DNA from 3 places in the Paenibacillus sp. UMB7766-LJ446 genome. Region 2 is predicted to be linked to each of the others. Evidence: predicted binding sites of a transcription regulator. Region 2 holds the regulator's gene; each other region holds the start of a gene.
What was found. The regulator LexA, encoded in region 2, represses DNA repair genes until DNA is damaged. The targets are predictions, from matches to a motif close to CGAACATATGTTCG.

Region 1 (4,295 bases), on a different contig from region 2:
TGGGAGAACGCACACGCCACAAAACGCTCCATTCGCGAGACACTGGTCCTTACCTCTGTGCCATATAATCTACGGCTGGTAGCGGTACGCAGTGGTAACGCCCGATTACGATAAAAGACCGATCCAAGCAATTGCTCCAGCTGAGGCCTGCTCGTCTCACGAGAGACATGCCAGTTATAGATCGCCCACCACATTTCAGGAATATCTTCTCCACGACGCCATCTGCGCAATTGTCCGATGAGATAGGAAAGACTCTGATCAGGATGGATAACGTAAGACCAGTGTACCTCTTCCACATCCGTGACCGGCGGCTGGGCAAGTAATGGCTGCTCATTCAGACCGAACATCTTCCGCACATGTCGTACAATTTCCGAGGGCAATAGTGTTTTGCCTTCATCATCTGCGACAGGGTAACTGAGCCATAACTGCTTGCTCGCCGCTGTCAGGGCGGTGTATATCAAAAAGCGTTCGTCCAGCATTTGTCTTGTTGCCCCTGGTCCAAGCCCCATACCTCTCTCCGTCAAGAGCAGTCGTTCCTGCTCGGTTAATACACCATCATCCTGAGGCACGGCAGGCAGCTCCCCATCTACCGCACCCAGAATAAATACGTACTTGATATCCTGAAGACGTGTACGATCCATCGATCCAACCAACACCTGATCGAGCGCTGGAGGAACGAGTCCCAGCTTCAGTTCGGTTAACCCGGTCTCCATAAGCCCGGCGAACAGATCGATATCCAGCCGTTCCGCCCCCATCATATCGACCATCTGGTCCAACAGATCAAGGACGGCACCCCACATTTGACGATGCTCTCTCGATCGTTCCGGATCACCCTGGACCTTGGCTTCAGCAGACATATGATCCAGCTTCCAGGGAATCTCGGCATCCTCCAGCAATCGATAAAGCGCCGCACATTGGTCTTTGGCTGTCTTTGCCTTGCTCATTCGTTTCTCAAAAGCACCCAGTGGATCAACAATCACTGTTCGGCATTTTTCCATTAAAGACAGCATCTGCTCCCGTCCCCGACTGCGGACATCCTGATCATTGTCTTCCAGAGAAAGACTGGGCACGTACTTCCATGGCTTTCCATCTGTCCAGCGGTACCCGTGAATTCCGCAAGCCAGTATATAATTTTCGAGCTGGTCCATATCTTCACGTGTGATGGATCCGTCTTGTGGAAGCAGCAGATCCGTTTTGACACAGCGAAATACATCCTCATAACGCCAGCGGCGGCGAACGATATCCAGTGCCGAACGAATAAATTCAGATAATGGATGATGTAGTTCATTTCTTCTCCGATCCAGAAAGACAGGCACACCATAGTCCCTAAATAGGGGCTCAGCAATGTCCGCATATGTATCCAGCTGACGAACGAGCACTGCCATATCACGGTAACGCGCACCTTCATCTTGAGCCAGACGACGCATCTCACGGAGTGCCCCTTCCATCTCAGCCCGACGGTTCTCAGCTGTGTAAATTCGGATACCTGCATCGCGACCTTCACTCATCCAGCGAACCCTGCGATCAAAACCAGCCTCCAAATGAGCCAGTCCAGGACTGCCTTCATATCTAGGCAAAATTTCCGGTTGAAGCACGGTTGTCTCACTAAGGACCCCCAAATCCTCTGCCATGCCTTTGAGGCGCGTGTAAGCACTCGCTGTAGGATGGAACAGCTCCAATTCTCCTGGAAGTGCACCGTGGTCGTAAGAACGATCCAACGTCAATGCAATTGTGACGGAAGAAGCTTGCAGCATTAATCTTCCAATAACACTCATTTCCTGCGGGGTAAATCCTTGAAATCCATCAATCCAGATCTGTGCATCTTGCAGAAACGTGCTTTCCGTCAACCGCTCTGTCAGTTCAGTCAACGTGTCTTCATCATCGATATATAGTTCAGTCAATTCCTTTTCATAGTCGCGGTATATAAGAAGCAAGTCATGCAGCTTGTCTCCCAGAATCGGTGCTGAGGAGGAGGAAGTATTCCATGCGGAAAGTCCTTCTTCCAGCGAAGTGGGGTCAAGTTCATAACGTTTAAACTCACTGTATAAGTCATTCAGTTCTCCTATAAATCCCAGCTGGCTGCCCGATGCTCCAAACAGCTTCAATTCTTCTTTACGGCGCTGGAGCACTTTATAGAGCAGCATTTTTTTTCCTTCAGCGCCAATGGGAATACGCGCAGAACCACCTGCCTCCTGCATTACCCGGTAGGCTAATCGGCGAAAACCAAGCACTTCAGCACGCATGGTACCTTTAATAGCCCCTGAAGACACCAGTGACTGCTCGGTTCGAAACGAACTCTGTTCCGGAACCAGCAGAATCAGCGGTTTACCTTGTGGTTCCTTTTGAAGCAGGGATGTGATTTCCCGGGTAATCAGCGCGCTCTTACCGCTGCCTGCCCGGCCAATAACAAAGCGTACGGACATGTTTAATCCTCCAAATCATCACGAACAAGATTTTAATTCCCAGTATAACATATTTGACTTGGTTCGGAACATACGTTTGCCACTATCCGGCAATTCTAGAGATCATCTGTGCAGCATAGCAAAAAGCCCGCAGCTTATCCAAACTGTGGGCTTTTGCTTAAATGTATGTCCGATTTAGATTGAAATCGCTCAATTAATTCTTTTTGCTGCGCACTTCGAAGATGGCAAATTTCAGATAGTGACCTTCGTCTACACCCAAAATTTGGGGATGATCCTTACCGGCTGCTTTCCAGTCGATCAGACGCAGCACTTTGCCTGCGTCTTCGGCTGCATCTGCGATCGTTTCCAGAAAGAGATCCGGACGCATATGGTAAGAACAGCTTGCCGTTACCAGATACCCGCCCTCATTCACCAGCTTCATTCCTTGCAGATTGATGTCCTTATATCCACGGCATGCGCCTTTGACTGCTGATTTCGTTTTGGCAAACGCTGGCGGGTCCAGGATGACCACATCAAAAGTTTTACCACCGGCTGCAAGCGCTTTGGAAGTATCCACTTTCTGTTCACCAGCACGCGCACGTACATTACGATCATCAAGTCCTTTGACCTGCTCACGCAAGTATTGGAATGCATCCGCAACGACAAATTCGACCCGGTCAGTGAAACCGTTCAGCTCTACGTTGGTTCGTGCACTTTCAATCGCATGCTCTGAGATATCAAGGCATGTTACTTTTTTGGCTCCATATTTGCAGGCGTTCAATGTGAAGCTGCCTGTGTGGGAGAAACATTCCAACACAGTGGCTCCGTCCCAATAAGGGAACGTCACAACCTTGCCGCTTTTATTGACAGGAAGTAACTGCTGCGTACCATCCTGCTCGGTCTGTTGGAGCGTAATACCACTCTTGTAACCCCAGCCCTTCATAAGCGGTTCGATGGCTGCGCGATTTTCGCGCTGGTCGAAGAAATACCCTGTTTTCTGACCCTCCACGATATCTACCTTAATAAGCAAGCCGTTTTCCGTTACCGTGACATGACGCGGGCAATCCCCATACAGTGGCCCTTTCGTCTGCTCCAAACCTTCCAGTTCACGAATGGACACATCACTGCGTTCATAGATGCCTTCCGGCTGCATCACTTCAATTAGAGCTTGTACAATCGCTTCGCGGCAACGGTCCATACCGAGTGTGAGAAGTTGAACAACAAGAATGCTACCAAAACGGTCAACGATCAGTCCTGGCAGAAAATCGGCTTCCCCATAAACGAGACGGTATGCCTCTCCATCCTGGATAAAACGCTCCCGGTGGCGCAAGCAATCGCGGAAACGCGCTGCAAAAAACGCGGTATCCATTTGTTCAAACTCCAGAGGTTGATAGGCCACGACTCTAACTGTGATTTGAGATGCAGGATTATAGTATCCTGTCGCGAGATAGCGACCTTGATGATTTAATACGTTGACCAGATCTCCCGGCTCGGGGTTTCCTTCAACTGAGGCGATTTCATTGTTATATATCCATGGATGTGCATGTTCAAGCCGCTTTTTGCGACTGCGTTCCAGTGTAACTGATGGCAAGATAGATCCACTTCCTTTAATTTATTGTTCAAAAGATAGGCTTGGTGCAAAGGAGACCGCTTCGGGGATGGATTGGACTTTCGATCGCTGTTGTCTCCAGATTTTTCTGATTCCCTTTCTCCAAAGGGAAAATCCGGAGACAAAGGCGAACGCTTCGCTTCTACAGTTCCAATTCCATCCTCTCCGCTCCGTTGCAGAATCTCCGTATCTTTCGAATAGGGGCGCGGTAATTTCGGTGACTGCTACGGTGATGGGTCGGACTTTCGATCGCTGTTGCATGGTAAAGATGAATCTCAAATTTC
Region 2 (4,295 bases):
GGACTCATATAGATTACGTGCCTCATTACGAACAGCTTCTTCAAGGTCTTCAGGTTTAATTCCAGTCTCTTGCGCTGCGATCAGGCAAGTCTCATGAAAGGCCTCTCGAACACTGCGTTCATCCCACAACAAAGTATCATCCAGGTCGAACAAAATCGCTTTTAACGCCATTTCGGTCATCTTCCCCTTTATGCAATAATTACTTTTTCTCGTAAGTTTCCACGGTGATCTGATGTGCTTTGGCGAATTTTAGAAGACGTTCAGTAATTGCATCGGTATCATAACGATTGAGTAGTTTGGTAAACACCCATCTCTTACCTCGTGAATTATGCTCAATCACAACTGTGCCTGGCTCAATTCTGAATTTCACGATATCGTCAACTCCAATTGAACGCTCGCGATTGCCCTTTGTCGTCAAAATCCGGTTAGTTCCTATTTTGACATAAGGACGACGGAGCATGAAGATGACTGCCAAAAATACATACAGCAACATGGTCACCCAGTCCCAGGTGGTCATCGGAGCTTTAACAAGAAACGTACTCATAAAGAGGTACAGGAATGCTAGTCCGATCAGAAAAATAGGAAACAGAAGGCTGCGTCCTTTGAATACGTCCTCACCTGGTGTACCGGAAACCGGTTGACCGCTTTTTTTACGTTGCTGATTCAACTGCTTAGAATTTTTCCGAACCGTTCTCTCGAACGAACGCGACATGAGAATCCCCCTTAGATGTTCTTTGTATCGGCTTACATAAATGTAAACCAACATTTCCCCCTATAATTTGCAACCTCTAGATAACAGGAAGAAACCTAAATATCATATATGATATCATTAGGTTTCCTTAATGTTTGAGTTTGCCTTGGTGGCCTTGATCATTCTCATCATCTACAATTTCAATCGTATCCAGCTGCTGTCTGAAATTGCTTCGAATGTTATTCAAATAGATCTCTCTAAGCTTGGCACGTTCAGCGAGCTCTTCCTCTGTCAATCCAGTCGATTTTTGCTTACGGGCCAATTCATTAATACGTGCTACCAGACTATCTATATCCAAGCTTGTCCCCTCCAAAAATACAAAGTCTTATTAACTTTGACATGTTAAAGGCAGCTTGTCAAGCTGACACGCATTAGCGCGTGTGAATATGCAGTTTTATTCTGTGAATTGTGGCAGTATTAAGACTTGCCCCACCTTTATTGAAGTGGACTGAAGTTGATTCACTTTCTTAATTGCTTCTATATATACACGTGTATCCATCGTTTCCGGTTTATGATCCAATGATATACTCCACAGCGTATCTCCTTGTGAAACTGCCATCTTTCCTCCAGGCAACATATCGTTCTCATTGCCTGCAAATACTGTTAGCACTGTACTGCAACCAACTAATATAATTAATGATACGATTATAAATTTCAACACCCAGGTTGGAATATTACCTTTTGCAAAAACCTTCTTAAAATTTCTTATGTTAGTTTCAACCACTTCTGAATGCACCGGTTCGTAAATGCTTTGATAAGTAGAATATCTCATTAAATATCGACCTCCAAACGTTTGTTCCTATCCGTTGAAATCAATATAACACGAACACTTGTTTTGCACAATAACTTTTCAGAACAATTGTTCGCTTTTTTTTATTGAGTTCTATCACTCATCTTTCTTCTACTATCTTTCTTCTATAGTATGGCACTATCATTTGCAGTATTTGCTTAGAAGCAAAAGTAATTTTCATATAAATTCGCAAAAAAACATTTATTTTATGGCATTTTATTTAGAACTTATGTTTGTACGAACGGAGGTTCTATGTTATAATTTTCCCAAACGTTACTAAAATGGGGTTGATACGGTATGTCGAAGATATCCAGCAGGCAACAGGCTATTCTGGAGTTTATACGCAATGAAGTCCGGTTGAAGGGGTATCCTCCTTCCGTACGCGAAATTGGTGAAGCCGTTGGATTGGCTTCCAGCTCTACAGTACATGGACATCTGGATCGTTTGGAGAAGAAAGGTCTAATTAGACGTGACCCAACCAAACCAAGAGCCATTGAGCTTCTCAGCCAGGAAGAGTCAGAGCATTCACATCAGTTTGCTCACAGCGTTGCTCGCATTCCTGTAGTTGGTAAAGTTACTGCAGGGGTTCCAATCACAGCAACAGAAAATATCGAAGATTATTTCCCTCTTCCTACGCATTATGTGGGCGAACAGAAAGTATTTATGCTTTCGGTCGTGGGAGACAGTATGGTTGAAGCAGGCATTGTTAACGGAGATTATGTTATCGTACGTCAGCAGCAAACTGCAGATAACGGCGATATCGTAGTAGCCATGACTGAAGACGATGAAGCTACGGTAAAAACGTTCTACAAAGAGAAAGATCATATTCGTCTTCAACCGGAAAATTCGACTTTTGAACCTTTGCGTTTGAAACACGTTAGCATTCTGGGCAAAGTTATTGGCCTTTTCCGTGATATTCATTAATATGTTTTGAAGCAGCTTAGATGTTTCACAATAAGATACTTAAAGAGGTTGTCCCGTTGAACGGGACAACCTCTTTTTCTGCCTACTGCTTATATTGGTCTACGTAAGCTTGTTATTCACTGCGTTTAAGAATGCTCTTATGATGAGAAAATACATCAAAGCTCTGTTGACCATGGTAGGAACCCATTCCACTTTCTCCTACTCCGCCAAACGGAAGATAATGAGAAGTCATATGAGACAATGTGTCATTTATGCAACCACCACCAAAAGATACTTGATTCAGAACCTGAGCCTGCAGAGCCTCATCCTTAGTGAAGAGATATAATGCAAGTGGTTTTGGACGGCGAACAATCTCATCTAGCATAGGATTGAGGTCGTTAAACTTAAATACAGGAAGGATCGGACCAAAGATCTCTTCTTGCATCACAGGGGATTCCCAATCCACTTTTCCCAGTACTGTTGGTTCAATAAGCAGCTGATCACGTTCAGAACATCCCCCGATCAGTGTTTTGCCATCTTGGAGTAACACCGATAAACGGTCGAAGTTACGCGCGTTGACGATATGCGGAAAATCTGCGTTTTGCATCACATCATCTCCGAATTTATCCTGAATCTCTGCATCGATCAATTCCAGTAATTTGTCATGTACATTCTCGTGTACAAGCAGGTAGTCCGGAGCGACACAGGTTTGCCCTGCATTCAGAAATTTACCGCGAACAATGCGCTGTGCTGCCAGCTTCAAATCTGCATCTTGGTGAACAATGACAGGACTCTTACCACCTAGTTCCAACGTAACGGGAGTCAAATGCTCAGCAGCAGCCTTCATAACGATGCGGCCAACACCAGTACTGCCTGTAAAGAAAATATAATCAAACTTTTCCTTCAACAATGCTGTACTTGTCTCGACTTCCCCTTCCATAACAGCCACGTACTTCTTGGGAAATATCTCATCAACCAAATCATATGTCAGACTTGATACCGCAGGAGTTAATTCCGATGGCTTAATAATAGCACAGTTACCTGCAGCAATAGCTCCAATCAGAGGACCAAAGGCCAATTGGAACGGATAGTTCCACGGTGCAATAATAAGAGCAACGCCATAAGGTTCAGGATAAATCAGGCTTGTGCCATGAGGTATAGCAGAATTTGTAGGCACAGGTTTTGGTGTAGCCCATTCCTCCAAGTGTTCCAATGCAAAATCCAGTTCACCCAACACGATGCGAATCTCTGAGCCATAAGCTTCTGTTTCGGATTTATTGAGATCCGCACGAAGTGCATCAAGAATACGTTGCTGATACTTCTCAATTCCATGTCTTAATTGCTGAAGAGCACGAATACGGTACTCAATCGGCTTGGTCTGGCCTGTATAAAAAAATGTCCGCTGTGCGGCAACGAGTTGTTTCTCTTCTTCCATATTAACATCTCCAATTAATTGTTCAAAATTTAATTTCTAAAAATATAAATAAATTATACCGCAATTATATGAAACTATCAACATATAGATACTGTAGAGACAGAGGAAACAATTAAAACGTTCTCTTTTTTCACAGACGCACTTTCGTCTAATTAAATCCTACATTTTTCTCTTCATCATATACATTTTGAGCGAGAATACTTACACACATCTCTTTATGAGAACAGGATTGACAAAGAATGAGGTCATTGCTATAATCGCCCTCATATCTTAAGGAAGGATGATTTAGATGGTTCGTCGTCTAAAAAAACTAAAGAATGTAGCTACCGTATCATGCTTCTAAGTTACCCAGAAATATAACTTAGAAGCGAGGAAACTAAAATGAATATAAACCAATTTAATCACTGGTCTGAAAT
Region 3 (4,295 bases), on a different contig from region 2:
TTTCCAATTCAATTTTGAATTTATACCGACTCACTGAAGTTACTATACCGTAAACGTGGCGGTTCCCCGACTCATTAAACACCTCAAAAATTGCATGCAAAGTATAGCTTAGCGACATTCCTATATTTTGAGTAATGATCTCCCACTCATCTTCATGGATGAGAGGTTTAGATTGAACTTGAATTTGTGTACGATGCTCAATAATTCGTTCTTTATGTTGTGGCAGCATCATCCGGCTTGACTCCCATAATCCATTGGCTTCAAGTTTTTTGCTCATTTGTAATGCCCTCCGATTTTAGATGCTCGATCAATTGCTTGACCGGCAGCTGTAATGGAGCTTGCTCGTAAAATAGCAATGTCCCCAAATCGATCTTTGATGTCATCCATCACTTGATCAATTGCCCGTTTCTGTTCTTGATCACCGAATAGAGTTAATTGATAAGTATCTGCGTCCGATAGTTGAGAAAGAGATACACCTACACGGCGCACAGGTTGCCCATCCCAATGTTGATGAAATATCCGCTTAGCTATCTTGCACACTTCAACCGTTATATTGGTAGGTTCGTGTAATTTAACTTGCCTGTGAAAGCCAGTTGGGCGGTCAAAATCCGCTCCAGATACACTAATAGACACTACACTCCCCATCAGTCCTTTTTTACGGGCTCTTCTGCATACTTCTGTACATATGTCCTGAATGACCACTTCAATCTCCCAGGCGTCTGCGTAGTCTCTAGGTAAGGTCATTCCGTTCCCAATGTCCTTCTGCATGTTATGGCTGGTCACGGATACTGGGGAATTATCCAAACCATTGGCTACTCTCCAGATGACCTCTCCGTTCACTCCCCATTTACTTCTCAGTTTCGAAAGAGGCGCATTTGCCAGGTCTTTGATAGTGTGGATCCCCATCTTCCAAAGATGTTTTTCCATCCTGGAGCCAATTCCCCACATATCACGGATTGGTTTATCTCCAATGTGTAGGTGTAATTCCTCTTTTTTTAAGTGGAACACTCCACCTTCAACTTTTTTAGCTATCATATCGCAGCATAATTTACTAATAATTTTGTTTTCACCTATGCCGGCTCTGGCATAAACGCCAGTCTCATTATAAATTTTGGCTTGAATTTGTTTGGCTAAATCGAGTGGATCATTACCGAATAAATGTAGGGAACCCGTAAAATCAGCGAAAAGTTCGTCTATACTGTACGGTTCGACCAAGTCCGTGAACTCTTCAATAATAGTCATGATTTGCGTGGATACCTCGATGTATTCTTGCATATGTGGTCTGACAATAATAAGATCGGGACATTTCTGCAATGCTTGCCACAGTGGTTCTGCAGTCGAAACACCCTTGGCTTTTGCTAATGGACATGTAGCAAGTATGATACCCGAACGTCTTGCTGGATCACCTGCGACAGCTAATGGTCTGTTCTTATATTGTGGCATTTTTGCCTTTTCGACTGAAGCGTAAAACGACTGCATATCAATAAGCATTATGGTTCGTTGCTTAGCCACCTGAATTCACCCCTACATTTTAGAACGTATGTTTGTATATATTATAAACCGAACAGACGTTCTTTATGCAAGAGGTAAATTTTTATATAGGTTTTACCTTGAAGGGGAAATGAACGCTGGAATTAAACAAATTAAAAAAACCACTTCGGGAGAAGTGGTTTTTTTAATTCCTATAGTTGATCCTATTTCTTAGGAGGTCGTCCAAGCGTGATTCTATAAATAAGTCAGCACTGTTAAGTACCCATTCCATGACCATTCATCTATTATCCCTGCCCTTCATTAAGTTAATTTTATCTGGCCCGTTTCAGGGTTATGCATAGTGTATCACTTCAAAACATAAGTTTTCTCTATTATACACGGATCACACTTCTAACATTATTATAAGTAGAATCTAATAGCGTAAAAAATCTATCCCAGGATTTTTATACTACGTGGGATGCTTTCTTGCCGGAGTAATAAAACCCTTTTTCTCAAGTCGATCTAAATAACTGTATGCAGTGGAGGATGAGGCCAGACCCATCATATCACCGAGCTCCCGCGTTGTTGGAGGATATCCGTGATCTTGAAAGTAAACTTTGATGGCTTGCAAGGCTTCCTCTTCTCTGGTAGTAAGCTGATTCATTCTTTGATCCCCCTTAAGTAATGCACACAATTACTAAGAACGTATGTTTGTATTATAAACGATATCCATTTCTTATATCAATAACCATAACAATGAACAAGCCTGTTATTCCTGTCTACAATATTTCTAGCAGTTGTAGATATTAATATGGATCGTAGAGCATTATGTTCTTAAAAAAGAATATTGTCTGAAGAAAGGAATTTTTTTTATTGTTAACGACTTAATATTTAACATCAAAGTAGCTTTTTTAGCTGAGAGACACGGCCTTGACTAATGCCCAGTTTTTCTGCAATTTGTTGTTGTGAAAGAAATGGCTGCTGCTCGGTAATTTCTTTTAATATTAATAGTTTACGGGCAGTTTTAGTATTGAATTTTGGATACTGTGCCTTAGCTCTCTCTTCGTCTACTGTCTTTTCTTCGTTAGTATCGTTAGTATTAGGAACAGAAAGCTCCTCAGGTGCAGGAGAGTCTTCTTGCTGAGGGGGGAACTGTTGAGGAATGTCAGTTGGATTCTTTAATTCAAGTGCACAAGCTTGGCATATAAATTGCTCTTTGAAATACATTTCTGTACCTGGATCACCACAAAACACACACATTGTTGACTTGTATCTTCTGAGTATCAACTCTTTACCTTCAATGAAGAACTCGAGTGGATCACCAATATGAATATCCATAGTGTCCCTCATTTCTTTGGGAAGAACAATACGTCCAAGTCGGTCTAATGCTCTCTTCATTCCAGTTCGTTTCATCAGAGGTTACCCCCACAATATTAGATTTATTTTTATTGTAAGAAAGATTATTCAGTATTACAACAATTTCACTATTAAAAAGGGATATTCCAGAGGTATGATTTAAAGATAAGTTTGTATACAAAACTCCTGCTCCCCTTAATAATCATAGTATTTTATTAAAGGAAGGGGTCACGATCATTTGCGTAGAAGTTGGCGACGGAGCATAATCTGAATACATAATCCTGTTACAATGGGATTACTTGTCTGAACATGTTTTGGCGATCAAGAAAGCAATGTACAAATGAAAAAGTTGCTTAACTTAATGAAAAAAACGCCTATAAGAATAGGCGTTTTAGTATAATTAAGGATTATAGTACATCTTCTCAGGGAGTTCATCCCAAATAGTTAAGTAATGAATTCCAGAACTGTGGAACCCTTTGGATTAATGATATATTCAGCTTTTTTCATTGTACAGAAGTAGTTGTGCAGAATCCTTCAAACTTGGGAGAACGAAGTTTTCCGTTCTTAGTGTAACATTGAAATTTAATTTTGCAGCTTATTAACGGCTCAAAATAACGCCAGCCTTTACTTTCGCCCCGAATGAGCTGCTTGGATATCTGATGAAAAGCACGTACTTCTTCGTGGCCAGGTGGAAATTCCAATACACCAACATACTTACCGTTTACTGATAGACCCCAACCAAACCTCCCTTGGATCCGCATAGATTCTATCTGACAGGTAATGTATTGATACGCTTTTACCTTAACCACGTGACGTTCTGAACGCCCATCTAAAATCATTGGAGCATCCCCATTATACTGACAGATACCCTCAAGACCGAGTTCTTTAGCCTTCTGAAACAGTTTGTGCCCACTATCATATATAGGAGTTACTGATAATGTCTCTGAATGTTTTACAACCGATTCTAAGACTTCTCTACGCTCCTCAAAGGTTTTCTTTATTATCGGTTCACCATTCAGGTATAAAATGTCCCACAGAGGAAAATGAGCCCTTATCGTGATCATAATTCGTTTTACCCCTGACTCAGTTTTGGTATTAAATCTTGCCATAGCATCATCCCACCAGTATTTCGGTGGCTGGTCCTTGGGCTGGGTTAAATCAAATGCTATGCACTCTCCATCCAGGATCGCTGATTTTACGGGAAGCTGTATATCTAACAATTCCGGAAACCTTGATGTAATTTCCGTACCGTGTCTTGAAAACGCACGAACTTTGCCATCATCATAGTGAATCAGAATTCGAAAGCCATCCCATTTCAAACTATTATTCTTCCAGCTTTTTATTTGATTAGGCTGCAACGGATACAGCAACATAGGTTTAATTGATTGATTCAACATATTTGCTACACCTCTCCATAATGAACATATCATGATGAGCATTTCAGAGGTATATGAGATCACTGGTATAAC

Region 1: a site for LexA is predicted at 2,489-2,502, ahead of addB (helicase-exonuclease AddAB subunit AddB). Genes of this name have one in related genera too.
Region 3: a site for LexA is predicted at 1,534-1,547, ahead of QP794_RS23760 (DNA polymerase IV). Genes of this name have one in related genera too.

What each region holds. Positions count from the first base shown of each region.
Region 1 is NZ_JASOYM010000006.1:127,666-131,960, forward strand. It holds gene addB (helicase-exonuclease AddAB subunit AddB) at 1-2,423, opposite strand, end outside; gene QP794_RS16665 (class I SAM-dependent rRNA methyltransferase) at 2,617-3,993, opposite strand.
Region 2 is NZ_JASOYM010000016.1:25,914-30,208, forward strand. It holds gene QP794_RS28595 (HAD family hydrolase) at 1-171, opposite strand, end outside; gene QP794_RS28600 (hypothetical protein) at 200-712, opposite strand; gene QP794_RS28605 (DUF896 domain-containing protein) at 840-1,049, opposite strand; gene QP794_RS28610 (LysM peptidoglycan-binding domain-containing protein) at 1,146-1,523, opposite strand; gene lexA (transcriptional repressor LexA) at 1,839-2,465, shown strand; gene QP794_RS28620 (aldehyde dehydrogenase) at 2,578-3,879, opposite strand; gene QP794_RS28625 (CatB-related O-acetyltransferase) at 4,261-4,295, shown strand, end outside.
Region 3 is NZ_JASOYM010000011.1:83,925-88,219, forward strand. It holds gene QP794_RS23755 (YolD-like family protein) at 1-277, opposite strand, end outside; gene QP794_RS23760 (DNA polymerase IV) at 274-1,491, opposite strand; gene QP794_RS23765 (LexA family protein) at 1,940-2,134, opposite strand; gene QP794_RS23770 (AbrB/MazE/SpoVT family DNA-binding domain-containing protein) at 2,368-2,883, opposite strand; gene QP794_RS23775 (ATP-dependent DNA ligase) at 3,330-4,223, opposite strand.